4 regions of the Bradyrhizobium sp. USDA 4504 genome follow, and region 4 is predicted to be linked to each of the others. Evidence: predicted binding sites of a transcription regulator. Region 4 holds the regulator's gene; each other region holds the start of a gene.

Region 1 (4,904 bases), 2.9 Mb from region 4:
ATTTCTAATATTCCGAAGTTACGCAAGCGTTCCCTGCCCGCGCCGCAGGTGGGAACGTGCGCTATTCGCGACCACGGCCCAATCTCGTCTTGCCCTAGCTCCCGCCCCGGTCCTTGCGCAGCCGCTGCCAGTAATCCAGCCGCTTGCGGATCTCGCGTTCGAAGCCGCGGTCGGGCGGATCGTAGAAGGTCTGGCGGCCCAGCGCTTCCGGGAAATAGTCCTGGCCGGAGAATGCGTCCGGCATGTCGTGATCATATTGATAGCCGGAGCCGTAGCCCTCCGACTTCATCAGCTTGGTCGGCGAATTCAAAATGTGCTTCGGCGGTAGCAGCGAGCCGCCCTGCTTTGCGGTCTGCATCGCAGCACCAAACGCGGTGTAGACCGCGTTCGATTTCGGCGCGGTGGCGAGATAGACCACGGCCTGCGCGATCGCGAGCTCACCCTCCGGCGAGCCGAGGAAATCGTAAGCATCCTTGGCGGCGTTGCACACCGCCAGCGCCTGCGGATCGGCAAGGCCGATATCTTCGACCGCCATGCGCACCACGCGCCGCGCCAGGAACAGCGGATCCTCGCCGGCATCGAACATGCGCGCGAGATAATACAGCGCCGCATCCGGATCGGAGCCGCGCACTGACTTGTGCAGCGCCGAGATCAGATTGTAATGGCCGTCGGCCGATTTGTCGTAGATCGGCGCCCGGCGTTGCAGGATGGCCTGCAACTGCTCGGCGTTGAACACCTCGCCCTTGCGGGCGGCGCGCCAGACCTCTTCGGCCAATGTCAGCGAGGCGCGGCCATCGCCATCGGCCATCCGCACCAGCACGGCGCGGGCTTCGGCATCGAGCGGCAGCGGCTTGCCCTCGATCTTCTCGGCATTGGCGAACAGTTTCTCGATCGCCGCCGTATCGAGCGAGTGAAACACCAGCACGCGGGCGCGCGACAGAAGCGCCGCGTTGAGCTCGAAGGACGGGTTCTCCGTGGTGGCGCCGACCAGCACCACCGTGCCGTCCTCCATCACGGGCAGGAAGGAATCCTGCTGCGCGCGGTTGAAGCGATGCACCTCGTCGACGAACAGGAGCGTGCCCTTGCCGGTCTCGCGGCGGGCACGCGCGGCATCGAACGCCTTCTTGAGATCGGCGACGCCGGAGAACACCGCGGAGATCTGCTCGAAATGCAGCTCGGTGGCGTCGGCCAGAAGCCGCGCCACCGTGGTCTTGCCGGTGCCGGGCGGCCCCCAGAACACCAGCGAGCCCAGCGTGCGCGTTTCCAGCATCCGCGTCAGCGCGCCGTCAGGGCCGAGGATGTGATCCTGGCCGACGACATCGGCCAGCGTGCGCGGACGCAGCCGGTCCGGCAGCGGGTGCGGCGCGTCCTGCTCCATCCCCGCCGCAGCAAAGAGGTTGCCGGCCTCTCGCGGTTGCTTGGGGCTCATCCGCCGAGCGTCACGTTGATCTGCTGGCCGCCGCGCACCAGCGTGATGCGCCAGACCCGCGTCCCCGTCTTCGATGCCTTCTCGAGGTCGCTGGTCCGCACGATCTTCTCGTTGTTGACCGCGAGGATGATGTCACCCTTCTGGAAGCCGACATTGGCCGCGGTGCCGTCACCGGCGAGATCAGTCACCACCACGCCCTCGGCACCGGCGTCGAGATGCAGTTCGTCGGCCAGCGCCGGCGAGATGTTGGCGACCCTCGCGCCCTGGAACGGCGAGCGCGCGGTCAGCACGATCTCGTCGCGGTTGGTGTCGGGCGCGGTCTCCAGCGGTATGGTGAGCTTCACCGGCTTGCCGGCGCGCTGCACCTCGATCTCCGCGTTGCCGCCGAGCGGACGGGTCGCGAAGCGGTAGTCGAACGCGTTGGGATCGTCGATCGGCGTGCCGTCGATCCCGACGATCAGGTCGGAGAGCTTCAGTCCGGCCTTCGCCGCCGGGCTGTTCGGCGCGACGTTGGCGACCAGCGCGCCAGACGGCAGCTTCAGCCCGAGCGTCTCGGCAATCTCCGGCGTCACCGCCTGCAGCCGCGCGCCGAGCCATGGCCGCTTCACATTCTTGCCGCCGCTCTTGGCGGAGGCCACCACGACGCGCACCATGTTGGCGGGGATCGCAAAGCCGATGCCCTGCGAGCCGCCGGAGCGCGAGAAGATCGCAGTGTTGATGCCGGCGAGCCGGCCGGTCATGTCGACCAGCGCGCCGCCGGAATTGCCGGGATTGATCGCGGCGTCGGTCTGAATGAAGAATTGATAATCCGTGATCCCGACTTGAGTGCGCGCCAGGGCCGAGATGATGCCGTGCGTCACGGTCTGGCCGACGCCGAACGGATTGCCGATCGCGAGCACGACGTCACCGACCTGCAGTTGGTCGGAATTGGCGAAGTCGAGGGTCGCGAACTTCTCCTTGTTGGTGTCCTTCAGGCGCAGCACCGCGAGGTCGGTACGGCTGTCCTTCAGCACGATCTCGGCCTCGTATTCGCGCTTGTCGGCGAGCGAGACCTTCACCTGATCGGCGCCCTCGATCACGTGATTGTTTGTGACTACGAGGCCGGAGCCGTCGACCATCACGCCGGAGCCCAGCGAGCGCTGCATCTGCTCGGGCTGCTGTCCCGGCACGCCGAAGAACCGGCGAAAAATCGGGTCATCCAGAAATGGATTGCGGTTTTGCACGGTCTTGGCGGCGTAAACATTGACCACCGCCGGCTGCACCCGCTGCACGATCGGCGCATAGGACAATTGCAGCTCGGCCTGCGAGGACGGCACGCGGCGGTCCTGGGCCGCGGCTGCGGAAAGATTCCCCATGAAGGCCAACGTGCACAGAGCGGATACGGCAGCAAAGCGGACAGGTCGGAGCATTCTCACCTCTCGTGGAAACGCCGGAATATAGGCGTGTTCGCCGGGCAATTGAAGGGCGCCCGGCCGGATAACTGGCCCCCCGCCGTACCGGTGCACAACCCGCAGCGGCCGCGTTGAAGCGCGCCGCCAAGCTTCTATGATAGCTGTCATCTCACTGCGCCGCTCCGCTTGTTGCCTGCGGACCACAAGCGGAACTGCGATGCCCGGAAGCACTGTCGTGCGTCAGTCACGATACGCTCCTAGGACCGTTCAGTGAGTGAGTGGGGAATTCAAACACAACAGGGGTGCACAATGGGTGCAACAAAAGTCAGTGCAATCGCCATAGGCCTGGCAGGGGCGCTTGCCGCCTCGCCGGCCTATTCGCAATCGGCCGGAGGCGGCAGCGATGCGGAGATCGCGCTGCTGAAGCAGCAGCTGAAGATGCTCGAGCAGAAGCTCGACAAACTGCAGAAGCAGACCAACGCCAATACTGCAAGCGCAGCCAGCGCAAACGCCAATGCGAAGGCGGCGGATGCCAAGGCCGCGCGGGTGGCGACCGCCAACGCCGCGATCCCGGTGAAGGGCCCGGTCGCGCCGTCCGGCGTCGTGGTGACGATGCCGAACAACCGGCCGACGATCTGCACCGCGGACGAACAGAACTGCGTTGCGATCACGAGCCGCGTGCACTGGGATGTCGGCGGCTACGACTATCGCCCGAACACCGCAGGCACCTCACCGCAGAAGCTCGACAGCGGCGAGAACGTCCGCCGCGCGCGCATCGGCATCGTCGGCAAGTTCTTCGGTGACTGGAATTACTCACTGATCTACGATTTCGGCGGCTCGTCCGACGGCTTCGGCGGCGCGGCGCCGGGATCGCTGCCCGGCGGCGGCACCTCGGGCATCGAGAACGCGTATCTGAGCTACACCGGCTTCAAGCCGTTCGGCGGCAAGATGGCGATCGAAGGCGGCATCATGGACGTGCCGTGGACACTCGACGAAGCGACCAGCTCCAACGACATCCTGTTCATGGAGCGCGCCTCGGTCGGCATCATCGCACAGAACATCGCCGCCGGTGACTTCCGTTCGGCCGCCGGCACCCGCTGGTGGAACGACCAGTTCTGGATCGGCGGCTATGTCACCGGACCGACGTCGGGCGCCATCCACTCCGCGTCCTCCGCCTCGCCGGCCGGCACGTCCGAGCAGTATGGCGGGGTCATCCGCGTCGCCGGCAATCCGATCAGCGGCAAGAATTATTCGGTACACATTGGCGCCGATGCGGAATGGCTGGTGCAGCCGCCGCGCAACCAGCTCACGCAGGCGCAGACGCTCACGCTCAGCGACCGGCCCGAGCTGCGCATCGATCCGACCACGCTGATCTCGACCGGTGCGATCGCCAATGTCTCCGGCGCGCAGGTCTACGGCGTCGAGGCGGCGGCGACCTATGGCCCGTTCATCGCGCAGGGCGAATATTACTGGTTCAATGTCGACCGCTCCGCGAACACCGGACTGCCGCCGTTCGGCGCGCCGAGCCTGAAGTTCGACGGCGGTTACGCGCAGGTCGGCTATGTGCTGACCGGCGAGAACCACGCCTACAACCCGGCGACGGCCTCCTATAGCGGGATCAAGCCGCATGATCCGTTCTCGCTCGCGGGCGGCGGCTGGGGCGCCTGGGAAATCGCCGGCCGCGTCAGCACGATGGACCTCAACGATCAGATCGCGCAGGCGGTCGGCATCGCGGGTGGACGGCAGACCGTCTACACCGCCGCGCTGAACTGGTACGTCAACAACAACGTCCGCTTCATGCTGAACTATCTGCACGGCGATATCGCCAAGCAGGCCTCGGCGACCTCGGCTGCGGACGTCGGCTCGAAGTTCGACGCGGTCGCGCTGCGTACGCAGGTTGCGTTCTGATCTGATCGGAGCTGAGACCAACTCATAGACGGCCGGGGCATCGCTCCGGCCGTTTTCATCGAGCGTTTGGTTCACGCGTTTCTAGCTGAATGAGATCGGTCGAATATTGACCAGGACGGCGCCGCGCTCCCTCTCCCCGTTCTTACGGGGAGAAGGTTGGGGTGAGGGGCCCTCTC
Region 2 (4,904 bases), 540 kb from region 4:
TGATCGGCGCCGGCCTGCTGGCGCGCAAGGCGGCCGCCAAGGGCCTCAAGGCCAAGCCGTGGGTGAAGACCTCGCTCGCGCCGGGCAGCCAGGTGGTGGCGGAGTATCTCGCCAATTCTGGCCTGCAGGCCGATCTCGACAAGGTCGGCTTCAACCTCGTCGGCTTCGGCTGCACGACCTGCATCGGCAATTCCGGCCCGCTGCCGGAAGACATCTCGAAGTCAATCAACGAAAACGGCATCGTCGCCGCCGCCGTGCTGTCGGGCAACCGCAACTTCGAAGGCCGCGTCTCGCCCGACGTGCAGGCGAACTACCTCGCCTCGCCGCCGCTCGTCGTCGCGCATGCGATCGCCGGCACCGTGACCAAGGATCTCGCGGTCGAGCCGCTCGGCATCGGCAAGGACGGCAAGCCGGTGTTCCTCAAGGACATTTGGCCGACCGCCAAGGAGATCAACGCCTTCATGAAGAAGTACGTCACCGCGACGATCTTCAAGAAGAAGTACGCCGACGTGTTCAAGGGCGATACCAACTGGCGCAAGATCAAGACCACGGAAAGCGAGACCTATCGCTGGAACATGAGCTCGACCTATGTGCAGAACCCGCCCTATTTCGAGGGCATGAAGAAGCAGCCGGATCCGGTCACCGACGTGGTCGACGCGCGGATCCTCGCGATGTTCGGCGACAAGATCACCACCGACCACATCTCGCCGGCCGGTTCGATCAAGCTGACCTCACCCGCCGGCAAGTTCCTCAGCGAGCACCAGGTGCGTCCCGCCGACTTCAACCAGTACGGCACGAGGCGCGGCAACCATGAAGTGATGATGCGCGGCACCTTCGCCAACATCCGCATCAAGAACTTCATGCTGAAGGGTGCCGACGGCAATATTCCGGAAGGCGGTTTGACCAAGCACTGGCCCGACGGCGAGCAGATGTCGATCTACGACGCCGCGATGAAGTACCAGCAGGAGAGCGTGCCGCTGGTGGTGTTCGCCGGCGCCGAATACGGCAACGGCTCGTCGCGCGACTGGGCCGCAAAGGGCACGCGCCTGCTCGGCGTGCGCGCGGTGATCTGCCAGAGCTTCGAGCGCATCCATCGCTCCAACCTGGTCGGCATGGGTGTGCTTCCGCTCACCTTCCAGGACGGCACGTCGTGGTCCTCGCTCGGCCTCAAGGGCGACGAGAAGGTCACGATCCGCGGGCTGCAGGGCGACCTGAAGCCGCGCCAGACGCTAACGGCCGAGATCGTCTCCGCTGACGGCGGCAAAAAGGATGTCCCGCTGCTCTGCCGGATCGATACGCTGGACGAGCTCGACTACTATCGCAACGGCGGCATCCTGCATTATGTGCTGCGCAAACTCGCGGCCTAAGGCCCCTTTGTTTGAGCATGGTCTGTCCGGAAAACCGTTTCACACTTTTCCGGACCATGCTCCAACGCGGATTTGTGATCGGTGCCTCACTGCTTAGTGAGTAGCGGCTAAAAAGAAGGCGGCCTATGAAAAGGCCGCTTTCTCGCGTTTTGGGGCACGCAAGTTCAGGGACAGACTTCATGCTCCGTACAATTACGGATGGAAATCATCACGACTGGTTCGCAGTATGACAGCGATGATGGCCTATAACTGTATCTCGCGATGGTCCAGCGCCCTTGGTATCTGCGCAATCGTCGCGATCATCCGCCCCGCCCACGCCGATCCGCGTGCCGTCGTCGAACTCTTCACCTCGCAGGGATGCTCGTCCTGTCCGCCCGCGGACAAGATCATCGGTGACCTCGCGAAGGACCCCAACGTCATCGCGCTGAGCATGCCGATCGACTATTGGGACTATCTCGGCTGGAAGGACACGCTGGCCGATTCCCGTTTCAGCGCGCGCCAGAAGGCCTATTCGCATGTTCGCGGCGACCGCGACGTCTACACGCCGCAAGCCGTGATCAATGGCTCCGCGCATGTGATCGGCAGCGATCGCGCCAGTATCGAGGACGCCATCAAGGACACCGAAAGGAGCGGCAGCGTGATGTCGGTGCCCGTGACGATGACGCTGAGCGGAAAGCAGATCAACGTGTCGGTCGCCGCATCGAAGTCGCCGGCCGTGTCGCGCGGCGAGGTCTGGATCTGCTCGATCTCGAAGTCGGTGCCGATCTCGATCGCGCGCGGCGAGAACCGCGGCCGCGAGATCACCTACCACAACGTCGTGCGCAATCTCCTCAAGGTCGGTGACTGGAACGGTTCGTCCGGGAGCTGGACCGTGCCGCTGGAGAACATCACGCGTGACGGTGTCGATGCTGCGGCGGTGTACGTCCAGGACGGCAACCGCGACAAGCCGGGCCCGATGCTCGGCGCTGCCTTCACCTCACTTCACTAGCGCCTCGCTGCGGTAAGGCGCGATGCGCTGGCTTCCGCCGGTCGCACGCATGTTTTCGTGCAGCCGCATGGCGACAAACCTGCATTCAGTGATCTGCCGAAAGGAAGGCGCCGGTGCTTGGCGCGCGCGTCTCGCTTGCGCAGGCCCCAAAACAAAAAGGACCAACTTTCGTTGGCCCAGTGTTGGGATTTGACTCCCCTGCGAACAGGCCCGATCCCGACGGCCCCGGGGGGCTGGGGGCTGAGGAATCCGGAACCGAAAGGACCGGGCCAACGCAGGGTTTCCTTTTCGCAGGGCAGCGGGGCGGGCGATGGGCGGAAGTGGGGCAGCAATATGATTCCGCTAACGTTCCCGTGACTCTGCGGTTTTTCGGACAATCCGCCGCGCGCGGCGGTGGTTAAGGCCCGGTTGCATTGCGATTGGCCCCTTGCGGGCCCGCGCGCTTAGCGCGATCATGTCACTCTCGTGACGATCCCGAAGAGGGGCCTTCGGAACCCGATCGCCACCGAGGTGACAGGAGGCGCTCGATGAGTTTGATCTCGGAGGACACTGATCCGAGCGGGAGTCGTGCCGCGGCGCGCACCGCCGCCGCGACCCCTCAGCCCAATCGCGTGACTTTCAATCGACTTGAACTCAACCGCATTCTCAATCTCTACGGCCGCATGGTCGCCGACGGCGAGTGGCGCGATTATGCGATCGACTTCCTGAAGGATCGGGCCGTGTTCTCGGTGTTCCGGCGCGCGTCGGAAGTGCCGATCTACCGGATCGAGAAGGACCCCCGGCTTGCGCGCAAGCAGGGCATGTACAGCGTGATTTCCGCGACCGGCCTGATCCTGCGCCGCGGCCATGAACTCGAACGCGTGCTGTTCGTGATCGACCGCAAGCTGTCGCTGGTCTAAGCGCGTCAGGTCAGTCTGCTTGCAGCCCGGATGGAGCCAACGGGCCGCGCGAACGCGCTCGATGGCAGGCTCCGCTCAATCCGGGGCCGTTGAAGCCGCGGATGAGCCTATCCCGGATTTCGCTTGCGCTTCATCCGGGCTACATCACATCTCGCCTCGCCCAAAAGAAAAGCCCCGGCGGAATGGCCGGGGCTTGGATTTGATCGGCTCGCTCGAGGCGCTTAGTCGCGCTGGCCGAGCAGCTGCAGGAGCAGCGTGAACAGGTTGATGAAGTTCAGGTAGAGCGACAGCGCACCAGTGATTGCCGCACGCTCTGCCATCACGCCACCCTGCGAGGCGTAGCCGTAGATGTAGTCGTTCTTCAGCCGCTGGGTGTCCCAGGCGGTGAGGCCCGCGAACACCAGCACGCCGACCACCGACACGATGAACTGCAGCGCCGAGCTCGCCAGGAACAGGTTGACCAGGCTCGCGATGATGATGCCGATCAGACCCATGAACAGGAACGAGCCCATGCCGCTCATGTCACGCTTGGTGGTGTAGCCGTAGAGGCTCAGCGCACCGAACGTTGCCGCGGTGATGAAGAACACGCGCACGATCGAGGTGTGCGTGTACACCAGGAAGATCGACGACAGCGACAGACCCATCAGCGCCGAGAACACCCAGAACAGGAGTTGGGCGGTCGCGGGCTGCAGGCGGTTGATGCCGGCCGAGATGACGAACACCATCGCCAGAGGGGCGAGGATGAACAGCCACTTCAGCGGGCTCACGAACATCGCGTAGCCGAACTGCGTCAGATAGGCGTTGCCGAACTTGGCGACGGCGGCCGACTGGTCGGTCGTCACCGCACCCATGTAGACGCCGAGCGCGGCGAGGCCGGTGATGGCCAGGCCGATGCTCATGTAGTTGTAGATGCGCAGCATGTAGGCGCGCAGACCGGCGTCGACGGCCGCAGCGTCAATGCGCCCGGCGGCCCGGCCGAAAGGAGAAGCGTAGTTGCGGTCTAGGTCCGACATGGTCGAATTCCCGTGGTTGGTCCCGGTGGAGCGCAAGGGATTTGCGGCGCCGGTCGTAAATCTATCTCAGATGGCTCGGTTTGCGGAACATTAATTCCGTGTCATTCAAACCGACTATCCGACCCGATTGGTATGTGGGAAATTAACACATCCGACGCAAGCTTCCACGCGCGGCCGAATGTCGCTCTGCCCTAGCATCATAGGCAAAAACGGCGCTCGCGCCGCTACATTTTGTCACAAATTCCGCAACACTGAGGCCGGCTTCTGGTTTAGCGCGAGCAGCGTCCCGGCGAGCCCCAGTCCGACCGTGACGACCAGCGCGGCGACCACGACCAGCGCGGCGCTGCCGGCCTGCCAGATAAAACTCAGCGTCATCAGCCTAGTCACGATCAGCCAGGCCGCGATCGAGCCGGCGATCACCCCGAACACCGCGGTTGCAAAACCGATCATCAGATACTCCAGCGCGTAGGCGCCGAGCAGTCGCACCCGCGTGGCGCCGAGCGTCTTGAGAATCACGGCGTCATAGACGCGGTGGCGGTGTCCGGCGGCGAGCGCGCCGCCGAGCACCAGGATCGCGGAGATCAGCGTCACGGCGCTGGCGCCGCGGATCGCCAGCACCAGATTGCTGACCACGCTG
Region 3 (4,904 bases), 3.1 Mb from region 4:
GGTGCCAAACGGAATCCCGGGCGTGGCGACGCGGCTGCCGATCCTGTTCTCCGAAGGCGTGGTGAAGGGGCGGATCGACCTCAACAGCTTCGTCGCCTTCAGCGCCACCAACCATGCCAAGATCTACGGCCTCTATCCGCGCAAGGGTACGATCGCGGTCGGCTCGGATGCCGACATCGCGCTGTGGGACCCGAAGCGCAAGGTGACGATCCGTCACGAGTTGATCCACGACGGCGCGGACTACACGCCCTATGAGGGGCTCGAGGTCACGGGCTGGCCGGTGCTGACCATGGTGCGCGGCAAGGTCGTCGTCGATAACGGTACGCTCATTGGCGGCAAGGACCACGGCACCTATCTGCCCCGCGCCAAGCCGCCGAAGGCCATTCCGTAACGCGACCAAATCCGTAACAAGCAAAGAGAGAAGGCAGGAGATCAACATGCCCTATGCTGTGACAGACGACGGAGTGCGGCTCTATTTCGAGGAGACCGGATCGGGGCATCCGGTGATCCTGGTTCACGAGTTCGCCGGCGACTTGCGCAGCTACGAGCCGCAGATGCGGCACTTCGGCAAGCGCTTCCGGACCATCGCCTACAATGCGCGCGGCTTTCCGCCGTCGGATGTGCCGGAGCAGGTCTCGTCCTATTCGCAGGCGCGCGCCGCCGACGATATCCTGGCGGTGCTCGATCATATCGGCGCGCCGAAGGCGCATATCGTCGGTCTGTCGATGGGCGGCTTTGCGACGCTGCATTTCGGATTACGTCACCCTGATCGGGCGCTGTCGCTATGCATCGGTGGCTGCGGCTACGGCGCCGAGCTCGATAAGCGCGAGACGTTTCGCGCCGAGGCCGACGTGATCGCGGGCATGATCCGCAAGGAGGGCATGCCGACCTTCGCCGAGCGCTACGCCTACGGGCCGACCCGCGTGCAGTACGAGAACAAGGACCCGCGCGGCCATGCCGAGTTCAAGGCCATGCTGGCCGAGCATTCGGCGGTGGGATCGGCCAACACCCAGCAGGGCATACAGAAGGAGCGCCCTTCGCTCTACACGCTGGTCGACGAGATGAAGCGGATCAAGGTGCCGACGCTGATCATCACCGGCGACGAGGATTGGCCTTGCCTGCTGCCGGGCATCCTGATGAAGCAGAGCATCCCGTCTGCCGCGCTCGCGGTGATGCCGAACTGCGGCCACGCCATCAACATCGAGGAGCCCGACGAATACAACCGGATCGTCGGCGAATTCCTGGCGCAGGTCGAGAGCGGCCGCTGGCCGCAGCGCGATCCGCGCGCGGTCAGTGCTTCGATCACGGGAATGAAGGGGTAGGCTTCACGCCGAGTTGAATCGCGGCCTTCATCCGCCACCAGACCAAGCATCCGCGCTTTTCGGGACACATCCCCGGAAGGCGCGGATTTTTTTCGGGCGTGAGCAAGCCGCGACAGCCGGCGGTGCACAACCTGTTCGCATGATTGCTGGCTGCTGCAGTCATCTCCAACGCGATCCGTTCAATTCCATGTCTTGTGACCGAAACCGCGTCCACAGATAGCCGATCGCGTGAGACGGAAGAGGAGGGCGTCTGTCATGCGCGCAAAGATTGGTCCCCCGGTATCTGCAACCGATGCGGACATGAGCGCGCATCATCGTTCGTCGCATTCATTCGACCGACACAGCGCTGTCATCGGTGGTGGATAACTTGTCGCAGGTCGACGTCATAAATCCTTAAAAATAAAAAGGGGCACTACGGTGAAAGCCAAATTTCTTTCGACGGTCGGAGTCTGTCTGGTTGCTGCCGCTGCGGTGATGTGCAGCGCCGCCGCTCAGGACGACAACAAGGGCAATAACGGCCACGATCATCATCCGCACGACATCCACACCCAAACGCCGATCAAGCATCTCGTCGTCATCTTCAACGAGAACCGCTCGTTCGATCACTACTTCGCAACCTACCCGGTTGCGACCAACCCGACCGGCTCGATTCCGTTCACGGCGAAGCCGCATACGCCGAAGGTCAACAATCTCGCCAGCGCCAATCTGTTGACCAATAACCCGAACACCAATCCGGCCAACGGCACCGGCGCAACCAATCCGTTCCGCCTCGACCGCACCCAGGCCAACACCAAGTCGCAGAACCACGCCTACACGCCCGAGCAGCAGGCAGTCGACAACGGCAAGGAAGACCTGTTTCCGAAATTCACCGGTCGCGGCACCGCCGGCGGCGTCGGCGCGTTCGGCACCAACGGGCAGGTGATGGGCTATTTCGACGGCAACACCGTCACCGCGTTCTGGAATTATGCCCAGAACTTCGCGATGAGCGACAATAGCTGGACCGACACCTTTGGTCCGTCGACGCCCGGCGCGCTCGAGGTGATCTCCGGCCAGACCAACGGCGCGCAGAACATCGTCGGCTCGTCATCTTCGATCGCCGACGGCCAGGGCGGCCTGACGCTGATCGGTGATACCGACCCTGCCTACGATGCCTGCTCTAGCACGACCAGCCAGGTCCTGATGACCAGCAAGAACATCGGCGACCTGCTCAATGCCGAGCAGATTAGCTGGGGCAGCTTCATGGGCGGCTTCGACCTGACGCTCAAGAACAGCAACGGCACCACCAACTGCGGCCGCAGCACGTTCTCGAGCAACGTCAACGGCACCGTCGTGGACTACATCCCGCACCACGCCTGGTTCCAGTACTACAAGTCGACCGCCAACCCGAGCCATGCGCGGCCGAGCTCGGTGAATGCGGTCGGACACACCTATGTGCCCGGCAGCAAGACGCTCGATCCGGCCAATCACGCCTACGATCTCGAGGACTTCTATGCTTCGGTGAAGGCCGGCAACTTCCCGGCCGTCTCCTACATCAAGATGCCGGCCTATCAGGACGGTCATCCCGGCAACTCCGATCCGCTCGATGAGCAGGCCGGCAATGTCGAGCTGATCAACTTCCTGCAGAAGCAGAAGGAGTGGGGCGAGACCGCCGTCATCATCACCTATGACGACTCCGACGGCTGGTACGACCACCAGTACCTTGCACCGATCAGCGCCTCGTATGATCCCACCGCCGACCAGGTCAACGGTCCCGGCCAGTGCGGTCGCGGTATCGGCAGGCAGACGCCGCCGAACGGCCTCAACGGCCAGCCGGTAAACGGCCGCTGCGGTCCCGGTACGCGTGTCCCGTTCCTGGTGATCTCGCCCTTCGCCAAGCGGAATTACGTCAGCCACACCCGCATCTCGCAGGCCTCCGTCGTTCGCTTCATCGAGGACAACTGGCTGCACGGCCAGCGTCTCGGCGGCGGCTCGTTCGACGACAACGTCGAATCGATCGCCGACATGTTCGACTTCGAGCGCGGCCACGGCCAGGACCACGAGTACCGGCAGGACACGCTGTTTCTCGATCCGACCGCCGGCACCGTCATCGTCAGCGCGCCGGACGATCACCATCACCACTAACGCCCTTCGGTTCTGATCCAATCAGAACCGAAGCTCTGCCCTGACGCGTTCTGCTCGCGCGAACTGGTCTCCAGTTCGCGCGAAAACGCTTAACGACACTGGATCTGATATGAATGGCCGCACCTTGTGGCTTCTCGGCGCCGGCCTGCTGTGCATGGCCGGCGCCGTTGCGGCCGTCGAGACGCAGGGACTTCCGGGGACCAATCCGAACCCGGTGCAGCTCAGGCGTCCGCCTGTTGCTCCGCTGTCCGCCATGGCGCAGCTCGGCCAGAAGATTTTTTTCGACGCGTCGCTGTCCTCGTCGGGCGCATTGTCATGCGCGTCCTGTCACAGTCCGGACCACGCCTACGGGCCACCCAATGATGGGCCGGTGATGCTCGGCGGGCCCGCGCAATCCCGGCAAGGGACACGCGCCGTGCCGGGCCTGACCTATCTCGAGCGGCAGCCGAATTTCAGCATCGGGCCGGAAAAGGACGAAGACGACAATGTCGTCGACTTCGCGCAACTGGCCGCGCTCGGCCAGCAGGCTCCGCGCGCCAAGAAGGTCGCGACCGGGACTGCCGCGTCGGCGGTCAACATCGTGCCGCAGGGCGGACTGTTCTGGGACGGCCGCGCCGATACGCTGCAGGACCAGGCGATCTTCCCGCTGCTTGATCCCAACGAGATGGACGGCGGCAGCATCGAAATCGTGGCGCAGAAGCTGCGCCAGGCGAGCTACGCGCCGCGCTTCGCCGAGCTGTTCGGCGCCGGTGTCTTCGACAATACGCGGCTGCTGGTCGCGGAGGCGATGTTTGCCGTCGCGCGCTATCAGGTTGAGGAGCCGAGCTTCCATCCCTACACCAGCAAGTTCGACTACTGGCTGGAGGGCAGGGCGCGATTGAACGAGAGCGAATTGCGCGGCCTGCAATTGTTCAACGATCCGGACAAGGCCAATTGCGGCGGCTGCCATACGTCGCAGCCGACCCGGGACGGTCTGCCGCCGCTGTTCACCGATCACCAATATGAGGCGCTCGGTGCGCCGCGCAACGCCGCGCTCGCCGGCAACCGCGATCCCGACCATTTCGATCTCGGGGTCTGCGGTCCGTACCGCACCGACATTGCCGAGCAGACGCAATATTGCGGGATGTTTCTGACGCCGACCTTGCGCAACGCGGCAACGCGTCGCGTGTTCTTCCACAACGGCGTCTTCACCAGCCTCGAGCAGGTGCTCGACTTCTATAACTTCCGCGATACCAATCCGGAGAAGGTCTTTCCGCGCGGCGCCGACGGCACGGTGCGCAAGTACGATGACCTGCCGGAAAAATATCACGGCAATGTCGACGTCAGCGATCCGCCGTTCGAGCGCCATCTCGGCGACACGCCGGCGATGACGGCGCAGGACGAGGCCGACATTATCGCCTTCCTGAAGACGCTAACCGACGGCTACCAGCCGGAGCGGTGAGACGTCGCGACGTTCCATCG
Region 4 (4,904 bases):
CCTCGCCGTCCGGGCTCTTGAACAGGTTCGACATGTGCCAGAGCTTGGTCGCCTGTTCCTGCAGCGCCTTGACGAGATGCGGATGCGCGTGCCCGAGCGCGTTGACCGCGACGCCCGAGGTGAAATCGAGATAGCGGTCGCCGTTGGTTGCGATCAGCCAGGCGCCCTCACCGCGCTCGAAACCGAGATCGACCCTGGCGAAGACGGGGAGCAGATGCGACGTGGCAGCGTTGGTCATGACGATCACTGACGGTTTTTAAGCCGACAATTGCCGCGCGCCTTGACGCCAGCGCAGCAACGGCCAGCTTCGGAAAACAAAACGGCCGCCTTTGCGGGCGGCACGTGGCGGGCATTCTATGCTGCGGTCGGTAAGTGTCAATCGCCACGAAGTGGCCTTCCTGCAATGCGAAACGAGCGCAATCCGGAGCATTCCGGTGCGGTGGAAAAGCCTCATCGCGATGCTTAACTGTGTGGGAACATGTGGACGCACGACCGCGGACTCTTGCGCCAGAGTCACGCCATATTGTAGCGTTTGGCCTGTCGGGTACGACATCTCGTGCGGCGGTACTGGACCCTCTAAGTAGCCTTTGTGTCTCGCGTAAACGTTCGGGCGCAACACCGTGCCCGGCGAGGGCTAAGGGATTCTGGCCGCAGGGATATTTGTCCAGATTGGCTCGCAGCGCCGCTCCAATGATTGGCCGGCGCTACGCGAAGGGAAGAATGCGATGACTGTATTGACCTGGTCCGACGATCGCGTCGAGCAGCTGAAGAAGCTCTGGGAGTCCGGCCTGTCGGCCAGCCAGATCGCGGCGGAACTTGGCAATGTGACGCGAAACGCCGTGATCGGCAAAGTGCATCGGCTCGGCCTCTCCGGCCGCGCCAAGGCACCCTCCACGGCCGCGCCGCGGCAGCGCAAGGCCCGCCCCGCCCAGCACATGATGCGGGTGGCGCGCCCGGTCTCGCGCGGCAACACCGCGCTGGCGCACGCCTTCGAGGCCGAGATGGAGCCCGATCCGATCTCCTACGACAATGTGGTGCCGATGAGCCAGCGGCTGTCGCTGCTCGAGCTCAACGAGGCCACCTGTCACTGGCCGGTCGGCGATCCCTCGAGCCCGGAATTCTTCTTCTGCGGCGGCAAAGCGCTCGGCGGCCTGCCCTATTGCGCGCATCACTCGCGCGTCGCCTACCAGCCCGCCGCCGATCGCCGCCGGCCGTCGGCGAAACCGCAGATCAAGTGAGCACTCGGGAAAACGACGGAAGACCTCAAAGACAAATCCCCGCGAAAGCGGGGATTTTTTTGTGTGACCCAGCCCGGCTATATCACCAGCGTCGTCCCGGCGCAGGCCGGGACCCATAACCACGAATGGGTGTTGTTAGAAAGCCGTCTGGCCGCGTGCCGATTGCGCTGGCCGCAGCGTATGGGTCCCGGGTTTCGCCGGGACGACGCCGTGTTGCGGTTTATGAATGCCGCATGGCCGTTACGGCTGCGGCTCGGCCTTGGCAAAGCGGTCGTCGAGCGCGTAGCCGGCGCCGCGCACAGTGCGGATCGGATCCTGCTCGCGGCCCGGATTGAGCAGCTTGCGCAGGCGGCCGATATGCACGTCGACGGTGCGCTCATCGATGTAGATGTCGCGGCCCCAGACGCTGTCGAGCAATTGCTCGCGGCTGAACACGCGGCCGGGATGCTCAAGGAAGAATTCGAGCAGGCGATACTCGGTCGGCCCGAGATCGATCGGACGGCCCGAGCGCGCCACGCGGCGCTTCTCGCGGTCGAGCTCGATGTCGCCGTAGGTCAGCACGGTCGCAAGCCGCTCCGGGCTGGCGCGGCGCAACAGGCCCTTCACCCGCGCCAGCAGCTCCGGCACCGAGAACGGCTTGACGATGTAATCGTCCGCGCCGGTGGCAAGCCCGCGCACGCGCTCGCTTTCCTCGCCGCGCGCGGTCAGCATGATGATCGGAAGCTGCTTGGTCTCGGGCCGCGCCCGCAGGCGGCGGCACAGTTCGATGCCGGACAGGCCCGGCAGCATCCAGTCCAGCACCACGAGGTCGGGAACGCGCTCCTTCAGCCTTGTATCCGCATCGTCGCCGCGCCCCACCGTCTCGACATCGTAGCCTTCCGCATCGAGATTGTAGCGCAACAGCGTCGTCAGCGCTTCCTCGTCTTCGACTACCAGAATGCGTGCGCTCATCGGTTTAAGTTCTTTCTCTGTGGTGATCCGTTGCCCAGACGCAAACCGAAACGCTTACTTCCTTGAGCATAGTCCCCGCGGAAACGATTTGTCGCGAGGATCATCCAGTTTCGCTCTTGCCGGTTCCGTGCTTGCCGATCATGCCTCAGTTGCCCGGCACCGTGGTGGCAAAAGTGGTCATGTCGCCCTTCGGGCGCTTGTCGGTGATCTGCTGGCCCTCGATCATGTAGAACACGGTCTCGGCGATATTGGTGGCGTGATCGCCGATCCGCTCGATGTTCTTGGCGCAGAACATCAGATGGATGCAGAACGAGATGTTGCGCGGATCTTCCATCATGTAGGTGAGCAGTTCGCGGAACAGCGAGGTGCAGATCGCATCGACCTCCTCGTCGCCCTTCCAGACGTTCATCGCCGCCGGCAGGTCGTGCGCGGCATAGGCGTCGAGCACCGACTTGACCTGCGACAGCACGAGGTCGGTCATGTGCTCGAGGCCGCGGATCAGCTTCAGCGGCTGGAAATCGCTCTCCAGCGCCGCGACGCGCTTGCCCATGTTCTTGGCGAGGTCGCCGATCCGCTCGAGGTCGGTGGCGACGCGCATCGCGCTGACGATCTCACGCAGATCGATCGCCATCGGCTGGCGGCGGGCGATCGTCAGCACCGCCCGCTCTTCGATGTTGCGCTGCAGATTGTCGATCTCGATGTCGGCGGCGACCACGCGCTTGCCGAGCGCGACGTCGCGACGGATCAGCGCGTCGACCGACTCGGTAATCATCCGTTCGACCAGGCCGCCCATCTCGGCGACCAGGCGAGTCAACTCCTGCAGGTCGCTGTCGAATGCCTTGGCGGTATGTTCAGAAGCCATCGCTTGTCTCCCTCAACCATGATCCCGGGGATCATGGTTTCGTGTCCTGAATTTTAGCATGACCTGATCGGAAAACCGGTTTCCACTTTTCCGGATCATGCGCCGGTCAACCGAACCGGCCGGTGATGTAGTCCTGGGTGCGCCGATCGCTCGGTGAGGTGAATATCTTGTTGGTGTCGTCGAACTCGATCAGCTCGCCGAGATACATGAAGGCGGTCTTATCGGAGACGCGCGCCGCCTGCTGCATGTTGTGGGTGACGATCGCGATCGTGTAGTCCTCGGAGAGCTCCTGGATCAGCTCCTCGACCTTGGCGGTCGAGATCGGGTCGAGCGCCGAGCACGGCTCGTCGAACAGGATCACCTCGGGACGCACCGCCACGGTGCGCGCGATGCACAGGCGCTGCTGCTGGCCGCCGGAGAGCGACAGGCCGGAGGCGTTCAGCTTGTCCTTGACCTCGTTCCACAGCGCGCCGCCGCGCAGCGCCTTCTCGACCCGGTCGTCCATCTCGGACTTCGAGATCTTCTCATAGAGGCGGATGCCGAAGGCGATGTTCTCGTAGATCGTCATCGGGAACGGCGTCGGCTTCTGGAACACCATGCCGACCCGCGCGCGCAGCAAGTTGAGGTCGAGCTTGGGGTCGAGAATGTTGGTCTGGTCCAGCATCAGCTGGCCGACCGCGCGCTGACCCGGATACAGGTCGTACATCCGGTTGAAAATGCGCAGCAGGGTCGACTTGCCGCAGCCGGACGGGCCGATGAACGCCGTGACGCGGTTGGTGCCGAGCGCCAGGTTGATGTTCTTCAGCGCGTGGTGCTCGCCGTAATAGAAGTTGAGGTTGCGCACCGTGACTTTCGGCGGCGCTTCCGGCAGCGGAACCTGGGGAATGTGGCCTGCGGCAGTCGTGGAGACGGAAAGCTCGGTCATTTTGCGGCCCTTTCGGCACCAAGGATACGCGCGCCGATATTCAACGCGAGCACGGTGAATGTGATGAGCAGCGCGCCGCTCCACGCCAGCTCTTTCCAGTAGGCGTAGGGGCTCTGCACGAAGTTGTTGATGGTCACTGGCAGGTTGGCCATCGTCTTGGTCAGATCCAGGCTGAAGAACTGGTTCGACAGCGCGGTGAACAGCAGCGGCGCGGTCTCGCCGGCGACGCGGGCGGTCGCCAGCAGCACACCGGTGATCAGACCCGATCGCGCGGCACGATAAGCGATCCGCTTGATCACCAGCGAACGCGGCAGGCCGAGCGCGGAGGCGGCCTCGCGCAGCGGATTGGGCACCAAGAGCAGCATGTCCTCGGTGGTGCGCAGCACGACCGGGATCACGATCACCGCGAGCGCAAGGCTGCCTGCGATCGCCGAGAAGCCGCGCATCGGCACCACCACCGCACCATAGATGAACAGGCCGATGATGATCGAGGGCGCGCTGAGCAGGATGTCGTTGATGAAGCGGATCACCGAGGTCAGCTTGTCGTGCTTGCCGTATTCGGCGAGGTAGGTGCCGGCGAACAGGCCAAGCGGCGCGCCGATGCCGACGCCGATCACGGTCATGATGACCGAGCCGACGATGGCGTTGAGCAAGCCGCCTTCGGTCGAGCCGGGCGGCGGCGTGTTCTGGGTGAACAGCTGCACGCTGAGGCCGGCAAGGCCGTTATAGAGCAGCGTGATCAGGATCAGCGCCAGCCAGGTAACGCCGAACAGCGCCGCGCCGACACAGAGTGCGCGGATGACGATGTCGCTGCGGCGGCGGGATTTGTAGATCGGGTTCATGGCGTTACTTCCCCGCCTTCTTTTCAAGCCGCATCAGCATCAGCCGCGCGCCGGCGAGCACGAAGAAGGTCAGCACGAACAACAGC

What was found. The regulator PhoB, encoded in region 4, activates phosphate uptake and scavenging genes when phosphate is short. The targets are predictions, from matches to a motif close to TGTCATNNANCTGTCAT.
Region 1: a site for PhoB is predicted at 3,052-3,068, ahead of ACVMB1_RS16335 (OprO/OprP family phosphate-selective porin). Genes of this name have one in related genera too.
Region 2: a site for PhoB is predicted at 2,810-2,826, ahead of ACVMB1_RS32785 (DUF2794 domain-containing protein). Genes of this name have one in related genera too.
Region 3: a site for PhoB is predicted at 1,704-1,720, ahead of ACVMB1_RS15725 (phospholipase C). Genes of this name have one in related genera too.

Annotation. Positions count from the first base shown of each region.
Region 1 covers NZ_JBSSGV010000001.1:3,516,357-3,521,260, forward strand. Annotated here, with positions in the region: gene ACVMB1_RS16325 (replication-associated recombination protein A) at 95-1,429, opposite strand; gene ACVMB1_RS16330 (DegQ family serine endoprotease) at 1,426-2,784, opposite strand; gene ACVMB1_RS16335 (OprO/OprP family phosphate-selective porin) at 3,130-4,728, shown strand.
Region 2 covers NZ_JBSSGV010000001.1:7,002,369-7,007,272, reverse strand. Annotated here, with positions in the region: gene acnA (aconitate hydratase AcnA) at 1-1,367, shown strand, start outside; gene ACVMB1_RS32790 (DUF1223 domain-containing protein) at 1,594-2,355, shown strand; gene ACVMB1_RS32785 (DUF2794 domain-containing protein) at 2,883-3,254, shown strand; gene ACVMB1_RS32780 (Bax inhibitor-1/YccA family protein) at 3,476-4,267, opposite strand; gene ACVMB1_RS32775 (ABC transporter permease) at 4,502-4,904, opposite strand, start outside.
Region 3 covers NZ_JBSSGV010000001.1:3,394,626-3,399,529, reverse strand. Annotated here, with positions in the region: gene hydA (dihydropyrimidinase) at 1-391, shown strand, start outside; gene ACVMB1_RS15730 (alpha/beta fold hydrolase) at 438-1,322, shown strand; gene ACVMB1_RS15725 (phospholipase C) at 1,797-3,443, shown strand; gene ACVMB1_RS15720 (cytochrome-c peroxidase) at 3,553-4,884, shown strand.
Region 4 covers NZ_JBSSGV010000001.1:6,466,292-6,471,195, forward strand. Annotated here, with positions in the region: gene ACVMB1_RS30410 (aspartate aminotransferase family protein) at 1-238, opposite strand, end outside; gene ACVMB1_RS30415 (GcrA family cell cycle regulator) at 726-1,238, shown strand; gene phoB (phosphate regulon transcriptional regulator PhoB) at 1,479-2,189, opposite strand; gene phoU (phosphate signaling complex protein PhoU) at 2,335-3,051, opposite strand; gene pstB (phosphate ABC transporter ATP-binding protein PstB) at 3,158-3,976, opposite strand; gene pstA (phosphate ABC transporter permease PstA) at 3,973-4,818, opposite strand; gene pstC (phosphate ABC transporter permease subunit PstC) at 4,823-4,904, opposite strand, start outside.